One region of the Maridesulfovibrio pacificus genome, then DNA from elsewhere that is predicted to be linked to it. Evidence: predicted binding sites of a transcription regulator. Region 1 holds the regulator's gene; each other region holds the start of a gene.
What was found. Region 1 encodes sigma-54, which starts transcription at its own class of promoters, with help from an activator protein. Its sites were predicted from a motif close to CTGGCACGGNNNNTGCTT; they were not measured.
Positions count from the first base shown of each region.

Region 2: the regulator sigma-54 is predicted to act here: its motif matches at 1,318-1,335, upstream of fdhF (formate dehydrogenase subunit alpha).
Region 3: the regulator sigma-54 is predicted to act here: its motif matches at 1,304-1,321, upstream of ACNI23_RS20660 (NifB/NifX family molybdenum-iron cluster-binding protein).
Region 4: the regulator sigma-54 is predicted to act here: its motif matches at 1,063-1,080, upstream of ACNI23_RS17755 (Spy/CpxP family protein refolding chaperone).

Region 1 covers NZ_JBLZNE010000001.1:1,475,090-1,477,292, forward strand. The annotation lists gene hpf (ribosome hibernation-promoting factor, HPF/YfiA family) at 1-152, opposite strand, end outside; gene rpoN (RNA polymerase factor sigma-54) at 204-1,619, opposite strand; gene lptB (LPS export ABC transporter ATP-binding protein) at 1,945-2,203, opposite strand, start outside.
Region 2 covers NZ_JBLZNE010000003.1:10,590-12,792, reverse strand. The annotation lists gene fdhF (formate dehydrogenase subunit alpha) at 1-1,316, opposite strand, end outside; gene ACNI23_RS19385 (diguanylate cyclase) at 1,594-2,203, shown strand, end outside.
Region 3 covers NZ_JBLZNE010000003.1:299,066-301,268, reverse strand. The annotation lists gene ACNI23_RS20665 (sigma-54 interaction domain-containing protein) at 1-1,200, shown strand, start outside; gene ACNI23_RS20660 (NifB/NifX family molybdenum-iron cluster-binding protein) at 1,333-1,803, shown strand; gene ACNI23_RS20655 (NifB/NifX family molybdenum-iron cluster-binding protein) at 1,805-2,164, shown strand.
Region 4 covers NZ_JBLZNE010000002.1:75,976-78,178, forward strand. The annotation lists gene ACNI23_RS17750 (DUF4405 domain-containing protein) at 1-371, opposite strand, end outside; gene ACNI23_RS17755 (Spy/CpxP family protein refolding chaperone) at 517-1,014, opposite strand; gene ACNI23_RS17760 (Spy/CpxP family protein refolding chaperone) at 1,350-1,826, opposite strand; gene ACNI23_RS17765 (ABC transporter ATP-binding protein) at 2,034-2,203, opposite strand, start outside.

The DNA.
Region 1 (2,203 bases):
ACATGCCTGAACTTATCTACTGACAGATTCACCTGCATATCAGTGTTGTCAGGATTGCTTACGTACTTTACCAACTTGGAGAAACGGCTGTTTGCATATTCCTTAAGATGTTCGGATGCGTCGAAGTTCTTAAAAGTAAATGCTACGTTCATAAAGAGCCTCCTTAGTAAAGGGTGAATATGCGTTGATTTCTCCGGACTACATTAGAATACTTTTTTCCTCTTGGAAGAGGAGAGAATCCCCATTGCAGTCCTATACTTGGCTACGGTCCTTCTGGCTATGTTGACTTCCAGTTTCTCTTTGAGAATCTCAGCTATCTTTTCATCGCTGAGGGGTTTCTTTCCGTCTTCTTCACCGATCAATTTCTTGATCGTCGCCTTGACGGACTCGGAACCGACCTGAGAACCGTCATCCAGACCGAGCGCACTATTAAAGAAAAATTTAAGTTCATAAATCCCATGCGGAGTAGAAACATACTTATTAGTAGTGATTCGGCTCACAGTGGATTCATGCATCTCGATGTCTTCCGCAACCTCCTTAAGAATAAGCGGTTTTAACTTGGTGACACCGTGGGCGAAAAACTCTCGCTGGAATCTCACTATGGATTCAAGAACCTTATATAAGGTACGTTGCCGCTGATACAGGCTCTTCATCAGCCATTGAGCGGAACGCATCTTGTCCTGAAAATATTCCTTGTCATCTCCCTTGGTTGATTCAAGAGTCTCCACATAAAATGCATTCATTTGCAATTTCGGAAGACCGTCTTCGTTCAGAACTATGACAAAATCACCGTCATATTCATAAACATAAGCATCAGGGCTGACATAGAAAGAGTCTCCACTTGAAAAACTTGCTCCGGGCAGCGGATCAAGTGTCTGCATCAAGTCCAGATAACTCTTTAAATCCTCCATACTGAGCTTGAACTTTCTTGCCAGAGGCTTGTAGCGCTTCTTTTCAAGATCATCCAAATGATCCCGGACCAGCGAAACCAGAATTGGATCATCGTCAAGCTTCAATGCTTCCAGCTGGATAAGCAGACATTCCTGCGGAGTCCTTGCCGCCACGCCTACCGGATCGAATCGCTGAATGCGATGCAATACCTTTTCTACATCTTCGATTTCAGCATAGCATGTTTCACAGACTTCTTCCAAGTCTATCCGCAAAAAACCTCCCGAACTTAAATTACCAATAAGACATTCACCTATGGCAATATCCTTCTCAGTAAAATCGGAAAGAGTCATCTGCCAATGCAGATGGCCATCAAGGGATGCCGACTTGGTCAGGCGTGCTTCAAAAGAAGTTCCTTCTTCATATGATTCCGACTCGCGGGAAGAGGACTGCTTTGATGTACTGGAAAATTCACCGAGATAGTTCTCCCACTCGGCTTCCTTGGAAATTTGTGCTTCTTCGGCAGTAGCGGTGCCTGCATCCGCATCGGGAGAGTCTGTACGCTCCTGAGCTTCAGCTTCTTCAAGGATAGGATTCTCCATGAGTTCCTGGTGGACGGTATCCACCAACTCCAATCGGGAAAGCTGCAACAACTTGATCGCCTGCTGCAGCTGAGGAGTCATTACCAGCTGTTGAGTAAGCTTTAATTGTTGTCTAAGTTCCAACCCCATATATTCAGGCCACCTTGTAAATTGATTCGTGTATTTTCAGATTCAGATTTATTGTTACACTATATACTGGACTAAACTTTTTTTTCATTCTTTTAATCCGAGCTTGATTCAACTATGCCACATCCCATTGCAAGATGCAACAAAGACCTCTGATTTGTCTGAAATTTAAGGATTTTTTATAAAATAGAAATGCATATGAAAAAAGTGTACCAATGTTCTGCCCGACTGTAAATCGACAAAGACAAAATTCATCAAACTTTACCAAAAAAAAGCCGAAACTCATTAGAGTTCCGGCTTGTAAAAAATCAATTCTCAGCACGCAAAGCTAAAGACTGAAACTATCACCCAGATAAAGTCTGCGGGCCTTGGTGTTTTTCACGATGTTCTCAGGTGAACCATTCAAAATCACTCTGCCCTCATAAACAAGGTAAGCACGATCACAGATAGAAAGAGTCTCGCGAACGTTATGGTCGGAAATTAAAATCCCAAGCCCCATATCCTTAAGCGTGGAAATAATATCCTGAATATCAATTACCGCGATTGGGTCAATACCCGCAAACGGTTCATCAAGCAGAATAAACTTG
Region 2 (2,203 bases), on a different contig from region 1:
TCAGCCAGCGCGGCTGTTTCGGTAAGGAAAAGGTCCTGAACAACAAGAAAATCAACGTGACGCAGGCAATGTTCCACATGATTGATATCCGGGTCGCTGCGCATAGGGTTTTCGCCGAAGACAAAGAGTCCCTTAAGGCGATCTTCTTCAACAGCATGCAACATCTTGGGAATGGTCAGCCCCGGTTCAGCAGGAAGCTTTACTCCCCAGCCGGATTCAAATGTCCCCCGCACCGCATCATCAGTAACCGGACGATATCCGGTCAGTACGTTAGGCAGGGCTCCCATATCACATGAACCCTGTACGTTGTTCTGACCACGCAACGGGTTCACACCAGTCTTAGGCCGCCCGATATTTCCGCTGACCAGTGCAAGGTTGGAAACAGCAAGAACATTATTGGTTCCGGTAGTGTGCTGGGTCACGCCCATTGTGTAGTAGAAGGCAGCATTGGCTGACTTTCCGATAAGCCGCGCGGCTTTGCGTATATCAGACGCAGGAACTTCAGCGATGGCAGCAACACTTTCAGGATCGAAAGCCTGCAATCCTTCCCGGAAAGCTGCAAAATCTTCGGTAGCTGCAGCAACGGCTTCAACGTCAGCGAGCCCTTCATCCAGAATGACCTTGGCAATGGAAGAAAGCAGCGCAGTATCTGTGCCCGGACGCAATCTGAGCCAGACATCGGCCTGACGTGCAAGGTCGATCTCGCGGGGATCAATGACAATCAATCCGGCGCCGTTGCGTTTGGCCTCCATCATGCCGATACCGATGATGGGATGGCATTCGGTAGTATTGGTCCCGATGGCGCAAACACAATCTCCCCTTCCCATGTCCCAGAGCTCGCGGATGGAGTTGGTCATGGAACCGCTTCCTAATGATGTAGCCAGACCGGCTACAGTGGGAGCGTGTCAGAGCCGTGCGCAATGGTCGACATTGTTGCTGCCGAACCCTGTGCGAAAAATTTTCTGGAAAAGGTAGTTCTCTTCATTGGTACAGCGGGCACTGCTGAAACCGCCCACAGCCTGCGGACCATGCTCAGAAACAATGGAGCTTAAGCGGCTTGCCACAAGACCCAACGCCTCATCCCATGAAGCAGGAACCAGCTCGCCGTTCTTGCGTATCAGCGGAGTAGTCAGCCGGTCGCTATGATGAACAAAATCGAATCCGAAGCGTCCCTTCGAGCACAATGCGCCCTGATTGACTGATGGTTCCGGTCCGGGAGAAACACTGACAATGCGCCCCTCCTCTACTTCCAAAGAAAGAGAGCAGCCGGCACCGCAGTAAGGACATGTTGTAGTTGTACGTTGCATGCGGCCCATTTAGCATAAGACATGCCATAAACCAATCACAGGACAATAAACCATAACATACTGAAAAAATAGCTTTTACATGCTAAAACAAAGAAACTCTCGCGAAAAATGCTATTTTTGCACACTTAAATTGCATGCAATCATGCAAAAATTGCATGCAATTCATACTTTGGGAATCCCCGGTTAATCTGGCTGGACCAATAGAAACATGTTTGCCAAGACAGTAATTGAAGGTATAAACGGGCTATCTTTTTATCTATAGAAGCCAATATTAATAAGGATCAGAATGCCTACTCATACCAATGGATGCGAGAAAATATTCACTGACTTTGAAAAACATTTCTCGAGCTACTTAAACCAACTTCCCGCCATCATTTGGCGAATTGATATTGTAGAAAATGAAATCTCTTTTCTTAATTCCTACATAATACCAACCGACAATCAAAAAGTAAGATCCGTCCTCCAAAACCCGCAACTCGCCCGCGATATGATCCTGAGCGAAGACTGGGAAAAATTCCAGAACAGCCTGCAGCAGGTAAGGAACCGCATACCGACCAGTTGCGTTTTCCGTATGCGCCTGAACAAAAACTCGACCAGATGGTTCAGGCTCGGGGCCATTCCCGATCCCCTGCATCAGACTTGCTCCGTCGGTATGCTGATGGATATTTCCGGGCAGGTTGATGAAATCCTGACCACGGAAGGCAGGCCGAATCTCGCTACCAAAATTGATCTTATTGATGATCCGGTCTTGTTCGTTCGTTTTTCCGATCGATCCGTATGTGCTGCAAACAATGCCGCCGGAGCTCTGCTGAAATATGAACGGCAGGAACTGCTCTCCATGAACTTTCAGGATCTCTTCCGCCACAACACAGATACAGACCTGCATAAATTATATG
Region 3 (2,203 bases), on a different contig from region 1:
GAAGCGGTTGGCTCAAAATGCTGGGACGTTTTCCACTCCAGCCTTTGCGACGGTGACTGCGCCCTGCGCACCTGCATGAACGATTGCGGACGCATCTCCAACAAATCCATATTTTTCATCCACGCTGACGGACGCAAGGTTCCGGTTTCCATCAGCGCCGCACCACTTGTTGACGGCGATGGAAAACTCATAGGCGGCGTGGAAAGCTTCCGTGACCTGACTGATATTCAGATGATCCGCCGTGAGGTGGAAGATTCATGGCGCTTTGAAGACATCATCGGTAAAAGCGCACAGCTTGGAAAAGTATTTTCCATCCTGCCCCAAGTCAGTAAAAGTGAAGCCACTGTTCTCCTGCTTGGAGAATCCGGCACGGGTAAAGAACTTTTCGCCCGGGCCATTCATAACCTCAGTGAACGTAAAGATGGCCCTTTTGTAGCTGTAAACTGCGGCGCCCTGCCTGATAATCTGCTGGAATCAGAACTTTTCGGTTACAAGGCCGGAGCCTTTACCGATGCCCGCAAAGACAAGGCCGGACGCTTCGAACTGGCTGCAGGTGGCACAATTTTCCTTGATGAAATCGGGGACATGCCTGCCAAATTACAGGTCAAACTGCTTCGCGTATTACAGGAAAAAACTTTTGAGCCGCTTGGGGCGGTGCAGAGCGTGAAAACCAACGTCCGGGTTGTAGCCGCCACCAATAAAAATCTGTCAGAACTGGTGGAACAGGGTGCATTCCGACAGGACCTCTACTACCGCCTGAATGTAGTGACCCTCAACCTTCCTCCGCTCAAGGCGCGGGTCGAGGACATCCCTCTCCTGATCAACCACTTTGTAAACAGGCTCAATGCCCTGCAAGGCAAAGATATCGACGGTATTTCCGAAGACACACTGCACATCCTCATGCGCCATCCCTTCCCCGGCAATGTGCGGGAACTGGAAAACATCCTCGAGTTCGCTTTTATTCTCTGCCCTTCGGGCTTTATTCAGGTCGAACACCTGCCGGAATATCTCCAGCCGAAATCAAAAGAAACAGCCTCACACGAAGACATGCCGCTGACCATGGATGAAATCAAATGCATGGCTGTGCGTCGTGCTCTTGAGCGCAACAACGGCAAGAAAATGGCCACCTGCCGCGAACTGGGTATTTCCAAAGACACCCTTCGCCGCACCATCGCGCGCTGCGATGACATGGACGCATAATTAGCCCGCATATCTACCTTTTCGGCTAATTTTGATCTAAAACCCCCTCTCTCCATCTCTTCCAAATTCTAATAAATATCCGATTTAATTCTTTTTTATCCTCATGGCACAAACTATGCCTTATAGCCTTCCATGAGAGGAAACGAAGGACGCAATACCAACTCAACGCTGCTTTGTTTAGCCTGCTACGAAGACAGGCTGGCCTCCGTATTTGACAATGCCCCGGACCTGAAATTGTTCCGGGTGGATGACAATAAAATTTGTCCCGCAGGCTACCTATCCCTTCCCTCAAAAGACCCAAAGGACAGGACATCCGCCATTACAGCCTGCGGGGCAACGTTTTTAATATGCGGTGCAATCTGCGGTTGCACTATGAATGAACTGGAACAGGCCGGAGTTAGAGTTGTACCGTGGATTACGGGAATGACCGAGCAAGTGCTCTCCGCCTATCAAAAGGACTGTCTGGAAGACCATGTCATGCCCGGATGCAGGGGCAGAGGCAGGTGCGGACAGGGAAACAGGGGCTTCAGGGCCAGAAAGGGTGTGCAGGATACAATGCACCCCTGCGAACCGACCCTGGACTCAGTGCACAGGAGTAAATAATATGAAAATCGCCATCAGCTGTCAGGGCAATGATCTCAACGGAGATATCGACCCTCGTTTCGGTCGCGCAAAAGGCTTTCTGGTCTGCGATACCGATACCGATACTCAGGAATACATCGACAACACCCAGAACCTGAATGCGGCTCAGGGTGCAGGAATCCAGTCTGCCCAGAACGTAGCCGCCACCGGCGCAACTGCGGTAATCACCGGACACGTAGGCCCTAAGGCCTTTACCGCACTAGATAAAGGCTCCATCGAAGTCTACCTCGTAGGCGGAGGGACTGTTGCAGAAGCCCTGTCTTCCTTTAAAGACGGCAAGCTCGAAGCTGCTGCGGATGCGGACAAACCGGGCCACTGGTAAAATTTCCTTTATCGCGTTCAGTCATGCCTTTTCTCCTCT
Region 4 (2,203 bases), on a different contig from region 1:
TTAAAATCCTGACTGAATTCTAGCACCTGTTTCATGGGCGGCAAGCCGGCCAGAGTTCCGAAGACGACGAAAAGCGTGATAATCAGGCTGATAAAAAATGCTGGGGAGGTGAAATTTGATTCACCGGCTTTCTTTTTAAGGTAAGCGAGTATGGGCTTCCAGTTCAGCCAGATGTGCAGGATTGAGACAACAAGAAAAAGTACTCCGGTGCAGATGTGGATATCTCCCCATTGCTCTTTACTCAGGCCGAACAGGGTCCAATCCGCCCAATAGGCCACACGGCCCTGCGGTACGATGTACAGGATGGCGCTGGTAATGATCAGGACAATGAAAGAAAAGAAACTGGTAAGGGAAGTTATTTTTCTAAACATGAGATTCTCCTATGATTTGTACTGATATTACTAACTTAAACTGTCCTGAATATGGAAGTGAATTTAATAAAAAAAGGAGGACCGTATAGCCCTCCTTTTTACCCGTTTTCCTGTAATTAGTGTAGATGAACGTTATTTAAAGGATTTAGTAGCAATTGCCGCCGGGGCAATTCATCTGCTTGAAGTTTCCGCAGTTAGCGCTACCGCCGGGACATCCCTGCTGATAATTACCACAACCTCTGCCGCCTTTACCGTATCCTTGCCCCATAGGAGAGAATGACAGACCGGTTTCTTTTTCTATTTCAGCGGCCATTTTATTGTGCTCGGTGTAAAGCTTGTCACGTACATCGGAAAGTTCTTTTACCAGAGCATGGATGGTATCTTTATCGGCTTTTCCGGAATCCACCAGCGCTCTTAGTTCAGTGTGTTTTGCCCACTGTTCGCTTTTCAGGGTTTGAAATGTGGATTCGTATTTTTTGATGATGTCCTGTACCTGCTGTTGCTTTTCAGGTGTCAGCTGCTCATATGCAGCCCAGTTACCGTTGTGGTAACCAGCGTTCCGGTAACCGTTTCGTGCCATGGCGACAGATGCTACTGCCAGAACCAGCACAACGATCAGCGGAATCAGAGTTTTTCTCTTCATATGATCTCCTGATGCGGTTAAAAGTTGTTGCCCTCTCAATTTACCATAAAGCATGTGCTGTGCCAAAAATGAAAGTTGTTTTAAATTAGTGAGTTAGTGTCTTTGTGCAAATATGTAGTATTGTTTTAGTGCAAAGTCTTTGTGCATTATGTTGCACAAAAGGTGCAGGTTTACCTGCAAGGCTGAATGTGGAGATTCTGAATGTAAGTCGCCAAAGGTTGGTGGAATCTGAGAGTATAAAAAAAGAGGCCCGGGGAGGGGGCCTCTTTTCGTCAAAGGGGATGGATGGAGTGTTCTGTTATGCGTAGGATCTAGTTTGGGGATATTTATCTAGCTTATGAGTTCCAACACCCTCTGTAATCGTTGTTGTTTCTATGGCCTCTGCGGGGACTGTCGCTATCAAAGTAGCGACCGCCGCCAAAGCCCCGCATGGGCATTTCAATTCCGGTAGCTGTTTCAACTTCGTTGTTGACCTGCTTGCGGAGGTTGTAGGCCTTGGTTCTCAAATCTGTCATTTCCTTAACCAGCCTGGTGATGGTTTTCTGATCGGATTTACCGGAATCTACCAGTGCGTTAAGTTCGGTGCGTTTTGCCCACATCTGACTTTTAATGGTCTGGAATTCGTCCTGATGTTTTTGGAAGATGGCTTCCACTTCTTTCTGTTTTTCCGGGGTCAGTTGCTCAAATATCTGGCGGGGGCCGTTATTGTATCCGTTATGCTCGCCGCCGTGGTATCCACCACGGGCCATTGCTGTGCCGGCCATGGCCATAACCATAATTGCTACTACGGGAATCACGATTTTCTTTTTCATTGTTATCTCCTTATTTGAATGAATTATTGCTGTCTCGTAATTCTCCTGAAGCATGGCCCGTGCCAAAGTTGCTAACCACTTAAGCTGGTTGAATTAAAGTCCTATTTCCTTCCGGAACAGTCTGAAAACACTGATGCAATGAATTGCGCATACGTGCACAAATTGTGCAGATAGAATGTTAAGTTGCACTTAGAAAACTTAATGTTTCTATATGGTTTTCCCATCTTCCAGTGCTATTGTGTCTTTAGCCATGCTGGCATGAACCCGATCATGGGTGACCATAGCTATGGTCAGTCCTTCCTGATTGAGGTTCTGAAGGATTTCTATGATTCCATTGCCTGTTGATTTGTCCAGACTGCCGCATGGTTCATCTGCAA